Regions from separate parts of the Vibrio sp. SCSIO 43137 genome, predicted to be linked through region 3. Evidence: riboswitches for the same ligand, from Rfam matches in the RefSeq annotation. Region 3 holds a riboswitch; each other region holds the start of a gene.
What was found. Region 3 has a riboswitch for cobalamin ahead of PK654_RS15020 (TonB-dependent receptor domain-containing protein). Riboswitches for the same ligand answer to the same signal wherever they lie in the genome.
Positions count from the first base shown of each region.

Region 1: it holds a riboswitch for cobalamin, as region 3 does, so the genes downstream of both, PK654_RS08315 (sirohydrochlorin cobaltochelatase) here and PK654_RS15020 (TonB-dependent receptor domain-containing protein) in region 3, are expected to answer to the same signal.
Region 2: it holds a riboswitch for cobalamin, as region 3 does, so the genes downstream of both, PK654_RS20305 (cobalt-precorrin-5B (C(1))-methyltransferase) here and PK654_RS15020 (TonB-dependent receptor domain-containing protein) in region 3, are expected to answer to the same signal.

Region 1 covers NZ_CP116383.1:1,785,106-1,792,385, reverse strand. The annotation lists gene PK654_RS08345 (SDR family NAD(P)-dependent oxidoreductase) at 1-88, shown strand, start outside; gene PK654_RS08340 (ABC transporter substrate-binding protein) at 157-960, opposite strand; gene PK654_RS08335 (ABC transporter ATP-binding protein) at 908-1,648, opposite strand; gene PK654_RS08330 (FecCD family ABC transporter permease) at 1,641-2,591, opposite strand; gene PK654_RS08325 (ABC transporter permease) at 2,588-3,328, opposite strand; gene PK654_RS08320 (ABC transporter ATP-binding protein) at 3,321-4,196, opposite strand; gene PK654_RS08315 (sirohydrochlorin cobaltochelatase) at 4,261-5,172, opposite strand; cobalamin riboswitch at 5,434-5,622, opposite strand; gene PK654_RS08310 (CBU_0592 family membrane protein) at 5,736-6,320, opposite strand; gene PK654_RS08305 (diguanylate cyclase) at 6,646-7,280, shown strand, end outside.
Region 2 covers NZ_CP116384.1:968,361-975,640, forward strand. The annotation lists gene cobJ (precorrin-3B C(17)-methyltransferase) at 1-154, opposite strand, end outside; gene PK654_RS20285 (cobalamin biosynthesis protein) at 147-1,781, opposite strand; gene cobI (precorrin-2 C(20)-methyltransferase) at 1,787-2,590, opposite strand; gene cbiE (precorrin-6y C5,15-methyltransferase (decarboxylating) subunit CbiE) at 2,610-3,842, opposite strand; gene PK654_RS20300 (precorrin-8X methylmutase) at 3,839-4,483, opposite strand; gene PK654_RS20305 (cobalt-precorrin-5B (C(1))-methyltransferase) at 4,495-5,712, opposite strand; cobalamin riboswitch at 5,852-6,014, opposite strand; gene PK654_RS20310 (cold-shock protein) at 6,748-6,957, shown strand; gene PK654_RS20315 (YaeQ family protein) at 7,105-7,280, shown strand, end outside.
Region 3 covers NZ_CP116383.1:3,194,076-3,201,355, forward strand. The annotation lists rRNA gene PK654_RS15005 (16S ribosomal RNA) at 1-664, opposite strand, end outside; gene PK654_RS15010 (RNA recognition motif domain-containing protein) at 1,213-1,659, shown strand; gene murI (glutamate racemase) at 1,628-2,467, opposite strand; gene PK654_RS15020 (TonB-dependent receptor domain-containing protein) at 2,570-4,363, opposite strand; cobalamin riboswitch at 4,401-4,633, opposite strand; gene trmA (tRNA (uridine(54)-C5)-methyltransferase TrmA) at 4,761-5,876, shown strand; gene PK654_RS15030 (YijD family membrane protein) at 5,952-6,329, opposite strand; gene fabR (HTH-type transcriptional repressor FabR) at 6,332-6,955, opposite strand; gene sthA (Si-specific NAD(P)(+) transhydrogenase) at 7,169-7,280, shown strand, end outside.

The DNA.
Region 1 (7,280 bases), 1.4 Mb from region 3:
TGCTGATGATGCCGCCTATATGCTGAAACAGGCGCTAAACAGCGCTGAGCATGGCTATGTATCGGATATCACCATTAACCGCTGTTAGCCAGCCGACTCACTTTTTAAGCAGAGGCTCCTTTTTCAGGAGCCTTATATTTTTCTGCCTGAGCAAGGTTATTTTCTGTCTGCATGCCTTCTTTGCGCAAACAAACGGTTAAGTTCAAGGGCGTGGTAGAAAGACTCTGTTGTTGCCCTAGAGAAGCTAAGCTGATCGACTTTAATAAACTGACTATTGACCAGAGAGTATTGAGGTCTTTGTGGCGGCGGAGTGGGGGATTTGTTCATCGGGCCAACCTGGTAGATGTAGTAATCAGGATTATTTACCAGAACCGATTCAATGTTAAATTTGGCAATTTTGCGGTTTGACGGGGCAAACAATGCGCCGCCCGCCTGTTCGACTATGCTGCGGACAATGCTTTTTTTCCCCGCAATCATAAACGGCGCTTCAGTCACTTCATAAACCACGGTTGGCGGTGATGCTATATCGACAAACTGCTCTTTTACCGCCTCCAGTTCACTTGTCAGCTGTTTAGCCTGAGATTGCCTGTTAAGTATTGCTCCCAGCTTATCTATCTCAAGCAGAATTTCGTCCAGTGTCGCCGGGTTATAGATTAGGGTATCGGCGTTAACCAATGAGCTCATCTGATCGGTAAAGAAACGGTTGGAGCTGATAATGATTAAATCTGGGTTCAGCGATTTTATCAGCTCAACGTTAGGCTTAATATGAGAGCCGATCTTAACCGCATCAGGAAAGTCGAAATTATTTCTGGTAACGCCGACCACCTTATCTTGCGCACCTAATTTGCTGAATATGTCTCCGGCGGAGGGGGCAAGAAGCACTACTCTGTCATAGGCAAATGCGTAGTTAACGGGGTTGAAAGCTAAAGCTGTCAGAATCAGTAGTAACCGAAACATCATAGACCTCTGAGAGTAATTGACTGGTAATTTGACTGCGGGATACATCATAGAGCAGAGTCCCTTGTTTAAAGAACAGAAAACGATCGAAATAGCGGTAGGCCAGATTAATATCGTGTACTGAGGTGATCACCGTTTGCGGCAAGCGGCTCAGATGCTGAAAAATCTCAAGGGTATGGCGGATATCCAGACTGGAGTTTGGCTCATCCAGATAGATAACCGGAGCCTGCTGGTTTAGTACCCGCGCCAGCATGACACGTTTTTTTTCCCCTCCGGAGAGCTCAGCATAGCTCTTATCCCGGTATTTGATTAAATCCAGTAGCTCAAGCAGCTTTTCACTTTGCTGGTCATCAGTGTCACTGAACTGGTTACCGTTAATATGAACAAAACGTCCCATACGGACTACTTCAAATACAGTGAAGGGGAAAGAGATATCAGAAAACTGAGGTAAAACAGCAAACTGCTTTGCCCGCTCAGTATGATTTATGGCAGAGAGTTTATTTTCCTGATAGCAGACCTCTCCCTTTCCTTTGTCCAGCAATCCAGTCATAAGACCGATTAAGGTACTTTTACCGCAGCCGTTTTCCCCCATAAGGGCGACTTTTTCACCCTGACGGATATGTAACTGTTCAATAGTTAACTGAAAGTCAGAGCGGGTGAACCTGAGATTTTTGAGCGTAATATCAGCCATTCCAGAAGGTCTCCCTGCGGGTTCTGAGCAGATAGAAGAAAAACAGACCGCCAAACAGCGCAGTTACTATACCGACGGGTAGCTCAGCACCTCCGGGAATAATGACCCGCGACAAGGTGTCTGACGCCATAAGCAGAAAACTACCAAACAGGCTGGAGTAAAGGATATTAAGCTTCATATCGCTGCCAAACAGGCTGCGGGCCACATGGGGAACAATTAAGCCGACAAAGCCGATAATTCCGGAAAAACTAACTGCAACAGAAACCAATAAAGTAGAGAGAATAAATACTGCAGATCGAAGATAATGAACATTCACTCCCAGGCTCTGTGCTGACTGTTCATCCAGTGCCAGTATGTTCAGTTTTAACGAATTTCGCTGAAGGAAGAAGTAGACGGCAGCAAAAAGCGCAAAACATAACGCCAGCTTATCCCAGCTCACCATAAAGATGCCTCCCATCAGCCAGTAGACGATGGAGTTCAGGGAGTCTTCAAAATAGTACTTTGAAAAACTGATCACCGCAGAGGCGACAACGTTCATGACAACGCCGGCAAGGATCATCGTAATAGGGTTTATTCTGCCGTGTGTCAGAGACATGCGATAAACAAGAAATAGCCCGCTGATGCCTGTAGCAAAGGCAAAAACAGAGACAAAATGAACAGGCACGCCAATTGAAATGGCCAGCACCGCACCAAGTGCAGAGGATGAGGCGGCTCCGGTGGTAAAACTGTCAGCCAGCGGGTTCTTTAAGGTGAGCTGATAGATGCTGCCACTTAAACCTAACATCGCTCCTATAACTGCAGAAAACAGCACCCTCGGTGCACGAAGTTCTAGCAAAATGCTGCTCTCCAGCTCCGTCATGTTTAACGGGTTTATCCAGTTAGGGCCAATTAGCATGGCGATGCAGCAACTGATAGCAAGCAGAGCAATTAACAGGGACTTCATACTTCTACCTTCTGTACTATGCGGCTGGCAACAAACAACAAGATAAGATCCAGAGCAACGAGTATAGCGACGGAGTTGAAAGAGAAGCCGCCAGTGTCCAGCAGTGCCGTGCGAATAAGATCTGCGCTATAGGTCAGGGGTGAAATGCCCGCCAGTAGCTGGATAATAAACGGCATCTGATCAACAGGAAAGAAGGTGCCGGAGAGAAACATCATAGGGGTAATTATAAATGCATTCATGGTGGCTTGATCCCTGTGGTTCTTCATCTTCAGGGCAACAATAAAGCCAATCAGTGAAAAAGCGACCAGATGCAGTGCAAGGGCAATTAAAAACAGCAGCGAGAAGCTAAGAGAAACTCCGCAGGCAACACTGTATATAGCGATAATAACCACGGGAATCATCCCTTTAGTCATACCGTATAACAATTCGCCAATGACAATTTGCCAGCGTTGATTCGGTGCCAGTAAAAACTCTTCAAAAATCTTCAGGTAAAAGCGGCTGATATTAATCTCTGTGGCTATATTGTAACTCTGGTTCATACTTGCCATGGCTAAAAGGCCGGGAAGCAAGAAGGTGAGATAGTCGATTCCTTCAACCGTTGTCCCTTTACCCACGCCAAAACCGAACGCCATCAGATAGAGAAAAGGAGGAACAGCACCGGCGAGAACGGTACGCACCAGCTTCTTTCTGAGAATGCTGCATTCGCGGTAATAAATACCTTTAACTCCGTTAAGCATTTTTCAAAAGCCTCTTTCCTGTCATGGTAATAAATGCGTCTTCCAGCGTGGTTTCCCGGATGCTCACTGCGGTTTCTGTAATTTGCTCCAGACGAGTTAATGCCTGCGTTCTGCAGTCAAAAAATTCCTGTTTAAGCTCCTCGCCCTGAATATCGACAACATACTGACCAACCGCTTTTTTAAGTGTCTCAGGGGAACCCTCAGTGATTATCTTTCCCTGCTCGATAAAGATGACTCTGGCGGCCAGCTTTTCAGCTTCTTCAATATAGTGAGTGGTGAGAAATATAGTGCACGCCTGCTGGCGATTAATTTTACTCAGAAAAGCCCACATCTTGCGGCGGCTATGGGGATCCAACCCTACGGTCGGCTCGTCGAGAAACAGAATTTTCGGTTTGTGCATAAGGGCACGGGCAATAACTAACCTGCGCTTCAATCCACCGGAAAGTTTTCCTGCAGGTTTCTTGGCATGATCAGTGAGTTCGGCAAACTCAAGACACTCTCGGATACGCTGGCTTAGCTCTGCACCCTTCATATGATAAAGGTATCCGTGTACCCGCAGGTTCTCTTCAAGGGTAAGTTCCCGGTCAATATTGTTATGCTGAGGAACCACACCAATCAGTTTTTTAAGGTTTACCCTTCGCGGGTGATACTTCTCTCCCTGATAAAGAACTTCACCGCTACTGGGCTCCAGCAGGCCAGTTAACATTTTTATTGTGGTGGTTTTACCGGCACCATTGGGACCAAGGAAGGCACAGATTTCACCCTTATAAAGGGTAAAATCTACTTTATCGACCGCTGTTGATTTATCAAACTGGCGGCTTAAGGCGATTGTCTCAATGATCGGAACAGCTGCGGTTTGTAATGACATAGTCAGGCTCTCTAAAACTGGTAAAAGGGGCCGGCGTCAATCCGGCCCTGCGGACAGTTGTTTATTACTTAAGAGTGATACCTGTGTCTTTAGCAGCATCGGCCAGGTGCTGAAGATAAATTTTCTGAATGTCACTGTTACTGCCAAGACCGGCAAGAACGGGTGTTGTCTTGATTCCGGCATTCGTCAGGGCAATTTTCCACGAATCATCTTCGTCGCCTGCCATATCGTTAGTAGCGTGATCGCCGGCAACCACCATTAGCGGCTTAAGCAGCACTTTTTTAATGCCGTCTCGTTGCAGCTTAGCCAGAAGAGTGTCAAAACTCGGATTTCCTTCCACCAGCCCGACATAAGATGAAACTTGTGGGTAATCTTTGTTTAACTGCTCTTCCAGTTCGTAATAGAGGCCGGTAGAGAGGTGTTCATTGCCGTGCCCCATATAAACAAGAGCCGCGCCATCTTTTTCTGCCTGCATAACGTCAGATTTAAGTGCCTGACTGAGCTTTTCTATATCCTGACCATACTCGTAGGCATGCCCCCAGGTTCCCATCAGCGGCCGGCCAATGGCTACCTTGTTAAACGGTTTATATTTCTGCTTAATGGTTTCAATGGAGGCTAATGCATCTACATAGGCTTTCAGATCGATAAATTCTTCGCCATGGGTTAACAGAGTGGTCTGAACCACAATATCTCTGTAGCCTTCATTTTGGAAATCAGCCATGGTACCGAGAACATTTTTTACCTGATAAAAAGAGTCCGGTACTTCAGGGTGCTCTTTTTTATATTGTTCATCGTTCTGACGCTTGTGCCATTTCTTTCTGATAATGTTTGAAGTAAAAGCAAAGCGAACCGGAGTGTCCGGATAAGCTTTCTGAATTTCCTGCTGAATGCCGATTAGTGAATCTACAGCGGTATTGTAAGTGGTTCCGAATGCAGCCAGTACAATGGCCGACTTCTCTTGTTTTTTCTGTTTCATAGAATTATCTGCATAGACTGGGGCGGATAGAAAGCAGGCTGCTGATATAGACACAAGAGCCTTGGTAACTATTTTTTTAAGCTTCATGGAAAGTCTCCGAAATAACATTTAATTATTAACCTTTCTTTGCTGAGAAAGGTTATTTAGTTTTGCTAATTCAAAAACAGGCAGATGGGAAGTTACGCTCTATTTATTACAAAGAGTTGTATTGTTAATAATTAGAAATCGTCGAGTAACCCGCTCGCTTGTTTTACGGAGAAATTAATCTCCCGTCAAAAGGCAGGTCTCCTGGCTTATGGGTCTTCACTCTTTTGCTATCCTTCCCGAAAATTTCAGTGGATATTGTCGCAAACAGCTCGCCATTTACAGTTGCGGGTACAGCCCGGGAATTACACCCGGTTCCCTTTTCAAAACGTCAATTTCAGTTTCACCTTTAGACTGACCTAGTGTGCCCAGCAAATGGTCTGCTAAACCTGAGATAGGTCAATTTTAAGTTAATTGTCTGAAATACAATTTAAAATTCTTGAGAATGACTGTGATTTTTAACAGTTATTTGAGGGGGCTTACTCAACAGCAACGGATTCCTGTTGGCGGGAAGCCGGTGTGCCGATGCGGCTTTTAATAATGCCTGCCAGTGCCACCACAAGCCAGATAGAGTTAGAGGTAAAGTTTGGCCAGTTCTGATCCATGTAAAGAATCGGGAGAATGGCTATTGGCGCCAGAACATTGACGTAGCGATAATAGTCAAGAGACATACGCTGATTGAGTAGCAGCCAGTAGGCTGCCAGATAAAGCCAGACGGATAACCAGCCAAGTATATCTATAGCTAACTGGTGGGCATTACTGTAATAGGCGATTACGTCTCCCAGCAATAAACCGATAACAACGCCGGCAAACACCCGGCCGTCAAACAGACGCAGATCGGGTACGCGGTTGTAACAAGCGAGAACGCTGACGACTATCCAGACCAGGTTAATAACCGCTATCTGATAGGAGTTGATGCTAACAGAATAGATCACCAAAAACAGACAGCCTGATGCATTAAGAAGATAGTAGAGGCGGTTCTTTTCAATGATATTCAGGCTAAGTAATACAAAGGCGACAAGGTACTGAGCCATTCCGATCCAGCCAATAACGGTCATCAACATCTATTTTTCACTCTCTCATCGACGTCTATTTAGCGCAGCGAAATATACCTTAATGCATGCCTGATATATCAGTTGTGTATCAAAAAAATAATCAAAAATCCCTCCTAAAGGTTATTTTTGATTATCAATAGCTGTTGTTTGTAAATAGTTGAAGATGAGTTAGCGCCATTGAGTATTGGCAGATTTGATAGACCACTCACTATTACCCTTTAACAGCCGGACAGTGCGGTGTTTAACATCTAAAGGTATATAATTAACCTTAGTCTGATTAGTGTTAATTATAGATTGAACTATCTTAACTGCTGAAACATGGAGTGTGCTGTTAGTGGAACTACTACCGGGTTATAAAAACGCAAATGAAAATGATTATAAAGAACGATTTTTACTGTTAAAGCGGGATGAACATCAGTGGCTGCGTGGCTGGTCAAATCAGACAGAAAGCTTTCAGGTTCAGGCGGCTAAAAAAAACGAACAACAGTGCCTCAATGAACTCAAGGGGCAGGGAGCTCCTGAAGTTTTATCTGAAGAGGATAATCATTTAAGGCTGACGTCCCGTTGCCATTACTGGCTTCCTGAGCTTGATATAAACAGACTTAGTTTTGAACAAAAGCTGGCGATTGCCAGCTCAGTGACCTCCGCTTTAGCTCAGGTTCATGGGCGCAATATTTTTCATTTTTCTGTCAGGCCTTCCAGTTTTATTGTTAGTCAGGATCTTAAGCAGGCTCAAGTAATAGATTTTAGTGTCGCGCGTACTTGTCCTAAAGGATCATCTGGTATCAGCGCCTTTTATCCATACAATGCCGATGCTCATTTTCTCGCCCCTGAGCAAACCTACCTTCTGGAACAGACAATTGATAACCGCACCGATTTATACTCACTGGGCTGTGTATTGATTTGGTTGTTTACCGGTAACCTGCCTTTTGCCGGAATTCAGGATCCTGAAGAGATTGGCTACGCTCA
Region 2 (7,280 bases), on a different replicon from region 3:
GGACTAATACCTGCTCATCCAGAAGTGGCGCGATAAGCTTTACATAAAGGCCATAACCAACCACTACGTCAGCATCCTGTATCACCTGTTGCGCTTTTACTGACATATGGTCAAGGCTGCCGGGACCGAGTCCCACGAGAAAGAGTTTAGCCATCGGTTTTTCCTGTTTGTTCACTACCTGAAGGGAGAGCGATTGCAGCCAGATAACGGCTGTCCATTACCTTTGCAACGGGTCGGTTTTCTGCAAGAGCAGTAAACAGACTCCGCCATTCGCTTTCAGATAAAGTTTCAATGTTTTTCAGCCAGAGAGCATCGTTCTCAGGCAGTTGTGATTTGTTATGGCGTTGATAAATCACCATGGTAGAGCGGTTACGGCAGGCGCCGGCACACATGGTGCGACTGATTTTGATTCGTTTATCACCTGAGCCCAGCCCCATCTCTTTAAGCAGTGAACGCAGATCATGCGCCAGATTTTTACTGCCGGCTTTGGCGCAGCGCCCGCCCTCACACACCAAAATATGGTGAGTGTGGTAGAGCATAGGGCGGTCTAAATCCACATGTTTAGGCTTACACTGATAACCTTCCACCACTTCATTTCCATAAGCATTCAGCTTAACTGGTTGCGGTTGAACCGAATGACCGTGGGTTCGTTTTTTGTTTAACCAGTTTTTACGGTTCTGCTGTACAAGGGACTCAGAGTATTCTTTACGGCAACAAGTAAGAGTTAAGTTGAAGCCATCCAGACAGAACTTCCACTTTGGCACCAGCAGCTTGCTGCACTGACTCTCTTTCAGGGCTGCCGCTTCCGCGACAGAGCAACTGCCAGTCACTTTCTTCACGTACTCTGACGGGTTTTCAATCCCTTCAAATTCATCAAGCTGCTCAGGCGGGTAAGTTCTGAAAGGCCATTGATTCTCTTCAGCCAGTTGCAAAATACCCGCTTCATTCGCTTTTAAATCAATACTGCTTAAGGCAGAAATACTGTCCGGACAGAGATTAAACTGCTCACAAAACGCAGCCAGACCAGCGCGGATAACATGAACCGGAGTATTCCTGTCACAACCGACACCTAAAACCAGTGATTTAGGACGCCAGAGCACCAGCTTATCCTGCCAGCCTGAAACCTGCGGCCTTAGCTGATCGCTGATTAAGATAGCGCCTCTGTAGCTATCCGGCTCTACTGCATTTAGATCTTCATGACAGAAAATATTGGCAGGCATACGCTTTTCGTGTTTCCACCACTTTTTCTCTCCCGCCTGCTGAATCACAACGACAGGCTCATCATTAACAATGGCGGCGGACACCGGTGTAATGGCCTGTTCGCAAGCTGGATCCAGTTTCCAGCCAAACGGAGCGCCTAGCATATCAGCCGATATACTGCCGGATACATCTGACGCGGTGGTAATAACTGGTGTGGCTCTGACAATATGAGCCACCCTTTCAGTCAGGGCATTAGCTCCGCCCCGGTGCCCGGATAACAGTGAGATGGCAAATGTGGCTTGTTCATCCACAACCACAACGGCAGGATCTGTTCGTTTATCTTCAAGCAGTGGCGCAATAACCCGGCTGACAATACCAGTGGCACAGATAAAAATATGGGCATCAAATTGGTGAAACTGCTGCGCAACAAAACCTGACAGAGGAAAACTGAGCATACTCGCTTCATCCCCCTCTTGACGGCCTACTTCGGCGACAAACAGCTCAGAATAGGGTAAAGATTGCTTAAGCTGCCTTGCGTGTTTCGTTCCGTTCAGGGTAATGGCATAAATGGCTATTTTCATATTTACTACTCAGCCACTAAAACGTCTGTTTGCTCTGCAGTAGCGTTCTCTGCCACACCGTGACCTCTTAATATGCCTCTGCGGGAGCGGATTGAGAGCTGTACCATTGAGAAGTATCGGTGCCCTTCAGGCACCTCTCGCAGGTTGCTGTAAACTTCCTGTTTATCGCAGGTGGCATGAGAAACATAAGTGGCACAATCTTCAATGCCAAGCTGCTCAAGTTTGTCTATTAACTGAGGAATGATTCTGCCCGCTTTTATCAGCATTATGGTGTCAAACTCCTCAACCAAGTGAGACAGACACTCAATACCATAGGTCGCCGGAACCACACAGAACCTCTCCTGCCCATCCGCCAGCGGGATTTTGGTTGCTGAGGGTACCGCGGTAATAGAGGTAACACCGGGAACAATTTCTGCTTCAATATCAGGGGCAATTTCCGCCAGTTCTTCCTGAACATATGCCCAGGTACTGAACACGGATGGATCGCCCTCCGTAACAAACACTACTGAACGCCCTTCACGCAAATGAGCCAGAATGTCTCTGGCTGCACTTTGCCATGCCGGGACATTGACAGAGGCATCTCGCGTCATTGGGAAATGTAAAAAGCAGCGGATTCCTTTTATCTCATCTTCAGGTATCGCTCCGGTCACTATTTCCCACGCAAACGAATCGGCCTTGCCTTTGTTTTTCTCAGGAATGGCGACCACGTCTGCCTGCTGAATCAGTCTGGCAGCCTTAAGGGTTAACAGCTCACTATCCCCTGTACCTACCCCAACGGAATATAGTTGACCTTGTTTTATCGTTTTCATTTGTTCTCCAAATCTACATTCATTGAGACGTTTTATGCAGGCTAATCAGGTGAATCGGGTTCTCCGCCTGATACCTTAGATAATGAGCTAATGGTTGTGTCTGTGAGATATTGACCAGTTGAACCTCAAACGGCAGTTGTGCCTGCTTCGCCCACTGATACACCTCTACAACCGTATCCATGGTGACGGCTGAAACCACTAACCGTCCGTTATCATTTAATTGCGACCATACAAAATCTAAGATCCCCACCATTGAGCCGCGGCTGCCACCGACAAACACCGCATCGGGAGCGCGAAGCTCCGCTAACGCCTGTGGCGCTTTGCCTTTGATCAGCCGCACGTTGTCCGTACCATGGGCCTGACTATTTTCCGCAATTGCTTCAAAGCAGTCACTGTTACATTCCACAGCAAATACGCTGTTTTTCCAGCACTGTTTAGCCGCTTCAATTGCAATAGAGCCGGAACCTGCGCCCACATCCCACATCACATCTGAATGTTTAAGTCGCAACAGGCTCAACGCCAGATTCCTTACTGAATGCTTAGTGATTAAGCCGTTCTGAGGGACTCGCTTAACAAAGGCATCGTCTGTGGCATACTGGCCATAGCCCCCCCAAAACGAAGAGTCCTGCCTTTCTGCAATCAGAATATTAAGTGGGTCAAATTCACCAGAATAACTGGCTAGTTCCTGCACGCTCATGGAAGTAATTTTTTCATTAGTAGCGCCAAGTTGCTCACAGACAGAGAGACGCCAGCCCGCTTCATTAAAGCGCAACATATGGCCGGCTATCACTTGTGGGGTATTGCTGCCATCGGTCAGCAGGGCAAACAGGTCACCCTGTTGCAACTGACTGACTAACCCTTTTAGCTCACGACCGTGAAAGGAGAGATATCGGGCATCTGCCCATGGCAGGCCTAATCTGGAAAACGCCAGTTGCGCGGAACTTGCTGAAGGAACAAATGCGATGGATTCTCTGCCAAGCTTTTTAATCAGTGTGGCGCCGATACCAAAAAACAGAGGGTCACCAGAAGCCAGTACGACCACATCCCCCTCTTCACTCTCATCGATGACTCTGTTCAACCATAGCGAGAACCCTTCCGCCATATCGAGAAACTGGCCGTTAAACTGCGGAAACCATTCCATATGCCTTGCATGAGCGGCGACCACGCGAGCCTGACTGACAGCAGAAACCGCCCTGCTGCTCAGGCTAAGGCAGCCATCCTCCGGCACGCCGACGACAGTAAGTTTATTCATATACTTTGCGCCAACAGTGCGTGAATAGAAGAAACAACAATCGGGCTGCCGCCTTTACGACCCAGACTGGTAATATAAGCAACACTTTTCTGTTCTGTCAGTGCCTGCTTTGATTCATCGGCTTTAACAAAACCGACCGGAATTCCGATAATAAGGGCAGGTTTTATCTCTCCCTGCTCAACCATCCTCAGTACTTCATATAACGCCGTAGGTGCATTTCCCACTCCGACAATGGCACCATCAAGCAGACCGGCATCGCGGGCCTTTCTCATGGACCAGATAGCGCGTGTATCGCCTTTTTGTTTAGCAGTCGCAATCACATCAGCATCACTGATAAAACAGTGAGCCGTATTGCCATAAACACTCATACGCTGAGCACTAAGACCACTGGTTATCATGGTGACATCACTAATGATCGGGCACCCCGCTTTCAGCGCTTCAATTCCTGCATCAACGGCACCCTGACTAAAACGGAACAGTTTAGAAAACTCAAAATCACCTGTGGTATGAATCGCCCGCCGCACCACCTGCCACTCGGGTTCGCTAAAGCTGTGGCCGCCGTAAATCTCCTCTATTTCCCGGTCAATAATGGCGAAAGAACCTTCTTCTATTACTCTCCCCTGCCGGGTCATCTGTTTCATTTTATCCACTGTTATTTTCCTTGATTTTCCTGCGGGTTTGGGAAGGCAGCCAGAAGCTGACCGTCAAAATTAATTAATCTGACCTCTACTTCCAGAGCATCCGCCACATAACGACGGGCGTGACCATGGGCTTCTCTGCATAACCTTTCCAGATAAGCCGGATGTTGATCAGTTCCAACCAGCTCAAGTACATGGCGGCCGGTATTTGCCCTTTCGATTTGACTACAGAGTTGTTTCTCTAACTGCTCTTGCCGGGCAATTTGTGCAAGATGGCTGAAATCAATAGCGTGCCCTGACACATGGGTCATCATTCGTCCCGATACCAGCTTTGCCATCTTTCCGATCATGGCAATCAGAGTCACCTTCTCTATCTGGTAGCGCTTGGATGCCCTTAGTCCGACGCCGATAAAATCTCCCGCCTGGATAAATGCCATAGCTGAAAGCTGCGGAAGCAGAGCCATTGCGGCTTTTTCCGAACGGCTTCCTGTGGTCAGCACTAAATGCCTGCTGCCGTTAGCACTGGCTATCTGAACCGACTGACGCACTGAGGCAGCGAAAGCAGAAGTGGAATAAGGTTTTACCGTTCCCCTTGTTCCCAAAATAGAAATTCCGCCTATCAGACCAAGGCGCTCACTGATAGTCTGTTTCGCCACCTCTTCTCCTCGGGGTACAACTATCTCCAGCTCCAGCCCCTTAAACTCTGAATCAGGTTGCGAAACCCATTCAAGCGCTGCCATCTCAAGGATATTCTTTCTCGGTACCGGGTTAATTGCCGCCTCACCTACCGGAAGTTCAAGGCCGGGAAGTGTTACCACTGCGACACCTTTACCGCCTTTCAGGCTAATACCTTCTGCTTTTACCTTACGGGCGATACACTGAATTTCAATGCCGTGGGTACAATCGGGATCGTCTCCGGCATCTTTAATCACACCAGCAATAACCTGCTGTTCACCATGCAAACAGGCAAGTTCAAATGTCGCGTAATCACGATTAGGAAGTTGTATCTCAATTCGGGAAAAGCGCTCCTGATTAACCAGATAGCGTACGGCTGCTCTGGCAGCAGCAGCGGCACAAGCGCCTGTGGTATAGCCACCTTTCAGATCTTTTCTACTTGCTGAGCGCTTTAATTTTCCCACCAGATATCCCATTGCTTTCGTTAACTGAACAACTTTAAGGAACAGGGCAATGGCTTTTGGGCGTGATACAAAAGGATGCAGGCTTAATACCATCCAACTGAATACGTCAAAAGAGAAATGTGTTGCCTTTCGCCATTACACCCTGACATTGAGTTGTCCTATCAACTCCAATAATCTGTGCAGGCATAAACGCAACTTAGATTCAACTTCCAGGTGCTCCCGCCCGGATCATTGGAGTGCAGTGTAGTTAGCAGGCTCTGACTTACAGTTTTCAATATTGGATAACTGTTTACAGTTGCGGGTACAGTTCAGGGTTTTCACCTGATTCACTTTTAAGCTTTATAGGCCCAGTTCACTGACTAGATATATAAAGCACTAACTACTGAAAAAGTTTCTCACAGCACTTGGATGTGTAATTTGATTAATATCAATTTTACTAACACGTAAAAAAGGTGTGCGACGGTTTTTCAATTGCGAAATTTAACTCAGTGAAGGTAGAACTCCTGATACTTCAGGCACCTGAGAGGAGAAGTTCAACATCCGATAGCTCATGGCAAGTTATTGATTAGTTTCTTTTTTAGTGAACATCATCACGATTAAAAACATTTATCGCCAATACCGCTTTTAACTGTAACTTTTACTATGGACTTATAATTAACCCACCAAATTTGCACCATAACTGTACAAAAAATAACTAAGCTTCAGTCAGAAATTAATATATGGATTATTTTGCTGTAATAACGTCCGAAATACATTAAATATACAATTTAAAGACAACTATTATATTCTTGTAATTTAACATTCACATTTTGACGGCTGCTTTCGGCAAATAGTGATTGAAATCAACCAGTTCAGCTTCCACAAAAAGTGTTATGCATTTCAAAAAAATGTCTCATTTTCAATAAAAACTTAAGCGTAAACATAAAGTTTAACTAATATTCGTTGACTTCCTCCGATATTGATTTAAGCTCCTCTTCGGCTAGAAAGAAAAGCTTTTGTTTTAGGATTTACAAGTCGTTGGTCAGCTCATAACTCTCCGCCGTGTTGTATCTAAATAGCAATCTATTTTTTCCACGCTATAAGTAGTCCCTTAAGGGATCAACACAATTTTTATTAGGAATAAAGACTATGTCTAACACAGTGACTGGTACAGTAAAATGGTTTAACGAAACTAAAGGTTTCGGTTTCATTCAACAAGAAAACGGCCCTGACGTGTTCGCACACTTCAGCGCTATCCAAGCTGACGGCTTCCGTACTCTTGCTGAAGGTCAAAAAGTTGAGTTCACTGTAACTCAAGGCCAGAAAGGTCCTCAAGCTGAGAACATCAAACCTGTTTAATCCGGTATTGATACATCGCTAAAGTTTCTATAGCCAGTCATACGACTGGCTATTTTTTTGATTAAGACTTATCGCTAAGTGACCTCAAAATGCAGGATTCAGAGCTGCATTTTGAGATGACTTAACATTTATAATGAGAGTGTTGTTGTGGCCTTAAAACCAACGATTTTCAAGTTTCGTATCGCCCTGACAGATATGAATCGCGACTATTACGATTCACTAAATCTGACTCTGGCAAAGCACCCTTCTGAAAATGAACAGAGAATGATGGCAAGAGTTCTTGCCTACTGCCTGAATGCTCAGGAAGATCTTATCTTCACCAA
Region 3 (7,280 bases):
CTAGCTTGCCAGTTTCAAATGACCTTCCCGGGTTGAGCCCAGGGCTTTCACATCTGACTTAACAAACCACCTGCATGCGCTTTACGCCCAGTAATTCCGATTAACGCTCGCACCCTCCGTATTACCGCGGCTGCTGGCACGGAGTTAGCCGGTGCTTCTTCTGCAGCTAACGTCAAATGATAGTGCTATTAACACTACCACCTTCCTCACTGCTGAAAGTGCTTTACAACCCGAAGGCCTTCTTCACACACGCGGCATGGCTGCATCAGGCTTGCGCCCATTGTGCAATATTCCCCACTGCTGCCTCCCGTAGGAGTCTGGACCGTGTCTCAGTTCCAGTGTGGCTGATCATCCTCTCAGACCAGCTAGAGATCGTCGCCTTGGTGAGCCATTACCTCACCAACTAGCTAATCTCACTTAGGCTTATCCAATCGCAGAAGGCCCGAAGGTCCCCTCTTTTCCCCCGTAGGGCGTATGCGGTATTAGCTATCGTTTCCAATAGTTATCCCCCTCGACTGGGCAAATTCCTAAGCATTACTCACCCGTCCGCCGCTCGACGTCCAACAAATCATCCGAAGAGTCAATGTTGCCGTTTCCGCTCGACTTGCATGTGTTAGGCCTGCCGCCAGCGTTCAATCTGAGCCATGATCAAACTCTTCAATTTAAGTTTTTGTTGGCTCAATGAATACTGAACATTACATAAGTAATGTTTGAATTGACTGTGCTGAGTCTTTCGACTCGTTGGTCACTTCGTATCATTGAAACCGAATTGAAACCGAAGTTTCTAATTTGATTATCATCAACGAGTGCCCACACAGATTGATAGGTTTAAATTGTTAAAGAGCTTCTAACTGATAAGTTCTTATCTGAACCCGAGCAGTTAGGGATGCGTATTCTACGCTTCCGATTTTTTGAGTCAAGTGCTTTTTCAAACTCTTTTCTCAGTTACCTTTCACGTTGTGTGATTGTTGTCTCACCCCGTGTTGGTGTGGCGCATTATAGGGAGCTTTTTTTTGCTGGCAAGCCCTTTTTTTAATTTATTTTCCCAACTGCTGAAAAAGCCAGCAAATAAGGGATTATTGAATAAAATATCAACATTTGAAGGGCGTCACACCAATAGGTTGGAAATTAAACAGGGTTAAACGTAAGATTCAAAAAGCGAATTTAATTAGTCGCTAAATCCAATTAACTCACTAAATGCTGTATTCATTTATGAACTCTAAAAAATCTATTTTTCTAATTATTGCTCTTGCTGTGTTAGGCGCTGCTGTTTTTTCTCAGGTCGCCATTTCCCCAGCTGTCTCTTTTATTATCGGTTTATTTGCCGCAGTTGTTGTTATTAATCTTTCTGCTTCCACTTCTTCTGCAACAACAAAAGGCAAGCCTTCTACTAAAACTCTTTATGTCGGAAACCTTCCTTATAAAGCAAATGAAGCCAATGTTCGCCAGCTATTTTCTGAACATGGTGAAGTATTTGCCGTTCGTCTTATGAAAGATAAACGTACAGGTAAAAGAAGAGGGTTTGGATTTGTCGTTATGGCAAGCAGTGATGCTCAGAAAGCAATCTCTGCCCTAAACGAACAAGATTATATGCAACGTACTTTAAAAGTTCGTATTGCTAATGATCCTAAGCATCCAGATTCGGAAGCGTCTCAATAGGTTCAAAACCAAATTTTATTAAACTACTATTTAGTGCAGCTTCTTTAACGGGAGCTGCACTGGCATATATCTTCTGAGCGCCTTTTATATTCTGAGTACCTTTTATACCCTGAGTATATTGCGGCGTTAAAACAGCTTTATCCGACAGTAAGCTATTAACTCTCCGGGCAATTGCACAGCCTGAATCTACTAAAGCCACCTCTTCTCCTAACACCTGAGATATTTCTTCTTTAATCAATGGAAAATGAGTGCAGCCAAGAACCGCTACATCTACTTTATTTTTTAGAGGCTTTAATATCTGCCCAAGCTTCTTAAGATCTACTTTTTCCCCTCTAAGCTTATTTTCCGCCATATTTACCATCTCAGTAGAACCAATTAACTCAAGCGGTATACCTGCTGAGAATTGTTCAATTAACTGATGAGTATACTCGCGTTGAACAGTACCGGGAGTGGCAATCAACCCTATCGCTCTCTTGGCAATTGCTGCTGCTGGTTTAATAGCAGGAACAACGCCAACAACAGGAATATATAAGCTACGACGCAACGCCGGTAACACAATAGTGCTGGCGGTATTACAGGCTACCACCACCAGATTGATAGAGTGTTTGTTTACTATATGCAGGATAAGTCTTTCAGCGCGCCGGATTAGTACTTCAGGTTCAAGTTCTCCGTAAGGATAGCCCTGATTATCAAACAGGTAGATATAGTTAAAGTCGGGCAGAAGTGCTTTGGTTTGCTGATATACAGATAAGCCACCGACTCCGGAGTCAAAGAAAAGAACGCTTGGCTGTTGGGTATTACTTAACACGGCGGTTTATCCTGTCAGAGAGAACCGCAGATCATACGCTCAAACATCCGATTTTCAAGCTTGGGGGCGATATAAGAGACCGCCCGAAGGCGGTCAATTTCATCAGAATCGGTATTCCAGTGTACCGAAATAGGCTCTTTTTTGTGTATTGTAGCCATTAGCTAATACGTAATCCTCATCAAACAGGTTTGCAACCCGCCCTCTGAGAGTAAGGGAGTCCAGAACATCGTAGCTGACAGACAAATCAACCAACGAGTAAGCATCAAGTTTTACCTTGCCTGAAGATGGGTAATCATATCGCGTCCCCTGATATAGATAGCTAATATCAGCCTGCCACTTATCTGCATAGTAAGTGATGTTCCATTTCGCACTCTCTTTTGCTCTTCGTGCCAACTGGCGGTTACTCTCTTTATCTTGCGGATCCATAATATCAATGCTGATGTTGTGGCTAAAATCACCAGTTTCAAAATTGACCAAGAACTCAACGCCCTTGATCTCCGCTTCACCAATATTTTGCGGTGAATAGTTTAACCCCTGAGGCCTCCAGTCAATCAGCTCATCAATCTGGTTTACATAAGCAGCAACACGCCAGTCAAACAGCTCAGCACTGGATTCCAGGGCAACTTCGTAGTTAACGGACTCTTCAGGCTTAAGGGTGGCAACACCCCCAAATGGTGAATATAAGTCGTTAAATGACGGTGCTTTAAAAGCAGTCCCGACATTAGCCGTTAAACGGTAATTCTCATTTACATTCCAGCCACCACCCAACTGCCAGGTAGTATTTCTGCCATAACGCTCATTGTCATCGGTTCTGACTGCACCTTCTATCTGATAGTCATGCTTGTCATAAAGAGAACTCAGATACAATGCGGTATTGTGGCGGGATGTTTCAGTGAAGTTTGCACTTGATTTGGATACATCATCACGATACCAGTCTAGGCCTGCACCGATAGATAAATCGTCATTAACACGATATTGATTAGCAAACAGAAGCGACTTTCTGTCGGTCTGATACAGGGAAACCCCGCCCGGAGTGTGGCTCTTGGCTGAGTCCTGATTGACCGCCAACTGAAGCTTTGAATCAAGAGTATCGTTTTGGAAGTTCAGCGTGCCTGCGACGTTGAAGATACGCTCATCTTTATATCTGTTACCTGCATCATACTCAACTTCACCTTCATGATAAAAAGTCTGTATATCAATGCTGTATTTATCATTAATTTTATAGTCTGCTGAAGCGATAATATCGTCAGATTTATAACCATCATCATCTTCACTGCCGGCAGTATCTGTCACTGAAAAGCCTTCCGTACGTGACTTGTTTGCTGCAAAAGAAGCATTCAGCTTTTCGGATACATTTTTCGAAACGGATATCTGCCCTTGTGAAAATTTATCACTGCCGATACCAACGGCTAAAGCGCCTTCATCACGATCAGTTTTAGTGATGATATTTATTACACCGCCAATAGCATCAGAGCCATAAACAGCGCCTCTGGAGCCTCTAATAAATTCAATCCTTTCTATCGCCACGACAGGAATAGCCGAAACCGATGCAGTACCCGTTGTAGCGCTAGCGATACGGACTCCATCAACTAAAAAAAGAACATGATCCGATTCAGTGCCACGAACAAAGATACTTTGAGATTGCCCATAGCCACCATTAGAGGCGATTTGAACACCCGGCAATCTTCGTAGTATCTCAGATACACTTTTAGCCTGAATGGCATTAATTTCTTCTTTGGTAATAACTTCAACAGGAAGCGTGCTAGTTTGCAGAGATTGCTCAAATCGGGTGGCAGTTACCACCATCGTCTCTACATCTGAAGGGGATTGCGCATAAATATTAGGCGCGGCAAAAAATAGCGACGTAACAGTGGTCGCCAGAACGGTTTTTTTCATTTTTTTCATCCTAAAATCGCGTATATTCCAGTATGTGATTGCTCACTACTTGCTGGCAGGTATTCGGACTTCAGAGCGTTTCAAATCAGTTCGATTTGCCTTCCTTACATCTCACTTCCCGCAAATTGCAGTGTGTCGGTTTCCCGTCAGATGCCCGTTCTCTATTACCGCTGCGCGTCAGTTCTGGATTTTCACCAGATTCCCTGAAAGTTGTTATTCATCAAAAACTATTTCCTGAAGATAACGACCACCAGCGCAAACGATATTAATTATCAGTCTGCTTTCTGTCTAGTGCTAAAATTATCAGCACTGCATGAGAGAATTTCATAACAGTGCTGGACAAGAGATAAGGATTGAATAAAATCTGCGCTCCCTGTTTAAAGTTAAAGGCCGATCGATGACAACACTTGAAGTAAACCCAAACAGCTATCAGCAACAGCTGGACGAGAAAGTAGAACGCTTAACTCAGATGTTTGCTCCATACGATGCGCCTGAGCTAGAGGTTTTTGACTCTCCTATCCAGAACTACCGAATGAGGGCTGAGTTCAGGGTCTGGCATGAGGGCGAAGAGCTTTACTACATCATGTTTAATCAGGAAACCAAGCAGAAATACAGAGTCGATCAGTTCCCGGCAGCCAGCCGCCTGATTAACGATTTAATGCCGCTGCTTATTGAAGCGATGAAGGGTAATGACACCCTCAGACGCAAACTGTTTCAGGTTGATTTTCTCTCTACTTTAAGCGGTGAAATTCTGGTTTCCCTGCTTTACCATCGCCAACTAGATGATAACTGGATTAAAGAAGCAAAAGAGCTGAAACAACGCCTAAACAACGAAGGTTTCAATCTGAACTTGATTGGCCGCGCCCGTAAAATGAAGATCGTTCTCGATCAGGATTATGTGATTGAGAAGCTGAACGTGCACAGTAAAAGCTATATCTACCAGCAGGTAGAAAACAGCTTTACTCAGCCTAATGGTGAAGTTGCACAGAAAATGCTGGAATGGGCAGTAGACTGCACAGAAGATAGCAGTGGCGATTTGCTTGAGCTCTACTGTGGTAACGGTAACTTCTCTCTTGCTCTGGCACAAAACTTTGAACGGGTACTGGCTACAGAGCTGGCCAAGCCTTCTGTAGATTCGGCGCAATTTAATATCGCCGCTAACAAGATAGATAATGTACAGATTATTCGTATGTCTGCCGAAGAGTTTACTGAAGCGATGGAAGGGAAAAGAGAATTCCGCAGGCTAAAGCAACAGAATGTCGATTTGAGCAGCTACAACTGCAATACTATTTTTGTCGATCCTCCACGCTCAGGTATGGACGAAGATACCTGCAAAATGGTGCAGGGCTATGAACGTATTCTTTATATCTCTTGTAACCCGGAGACACTAAAAGAGAACCTGGATATCCTGAAAGAAACCCATACTATCAGCCGCTTTGCTCTTTTCGATCAGTTCCCTTATACCCACCATATGGAGGCGGGTGTGTTGCTGGAAAGAAAATCTAACCAGTAGAAAGAGACAATCCGGGCAATAAAAAAAACGAGCTAGTAGCTCGTTTTTTTATATACCTGAAATAATCAGAACAAATTATTCTGCTTCTTTCTTATTCAGATATCCCATTTTCTTACCCACCCATGCCAGCAATAACATGGTCACCATAATGGCAAAGAAGTTAGAACCTACTTCCGGGAACTGAGCTTTTACAAAAGCAGAGTGGCCAAATGCGCCAACAAAGAAGCAGGCAAGACCGATCATCGGAATCTCTTCCGCTACAGGGTTACTCAGATAGTTCTGATAAAGCATTTGTACTGCCAGTACCAATGCAATTAATGGGAAGATAGAAAAGGAAACTTCACTTAACGTTACTGATGAGAGCAATGCGTTACCACACATACCAGCCACTACAGCCAGCAACAGGGTTTTTCTTTCAGAATTTTGATTTACGGGTGTTGAGTCATTCGACATAGTTATATCCTATTATTTTGTCGTTCACGTTCTTTTCTGTACCAGTAAGCGCCTTTCGCGACCATCCGAAGTTGCACTACCAGTCGTTCTGTCAATTCTTCACGTTCACTTTTGCTTAGATCTAATGCTTCGGCACCTGAACTAAAAACCAGAATAACCGAAGCGTCAGCCTGAATGCTTGCTTCTTCTTTATTCATGCCAGTGCTGATCAAATATTCGCTCATCTCAGCAACAAAATGTTGCATTTCTCTGGCGACCGCAGCACGAAATTCAGCTGATGTGCCTGAACGCTCCCTAAGCAACAAGCGGAAGACGTTGGGACTGCTTTCGATGAACTCCATAAAGGTTTCAACGGAAGTTCTTATTACACTCCCTTCTTTAACAATTCTCTGCCGGGCTTGTCGCATAAGTTGACGAAGAAGCAAACCACCTTCATCAACCATAGTTAATCCCAGCTCATCCATATCCTTAAAATGGCGATAAAAAGAAGTAGGTGCGATACCTGCTTCTCTGGCCACTTCTCTCAGGCTAAGATTTGAAAAGCTTCTGTCTGCACTCAACTGACTAAAGGCGGCATCGATTAATGAGCGACGGGTTTTTTCTTTTTGCTGAGCTCTCACTCCCATAGCGTTTATATACCAGATCAACCAATGACAGGGAGCTACTATAACTCGAAATTCAGCCTGAGAAAAACGACAGACGACAAGATTGACTATCTTTTGCGAAATCTAAGTTCTGCGTGATCACAAACAAGCTATGCGCTTACAAGCATTTACCTGAGTGATTATTAAGTTAAAATCCCGCTACAATAATGTAAAAGAACATGGATGAATCAAGCGATGGAACAATCAACTCACTTTGATGTAATTGTGATAGGAAGTGGCCCCGGAGGTGAGGGGGCGGCTATGGGATTAACCAAAGCAGGGTTGAACGTTGCTATTGTCGAGAAAG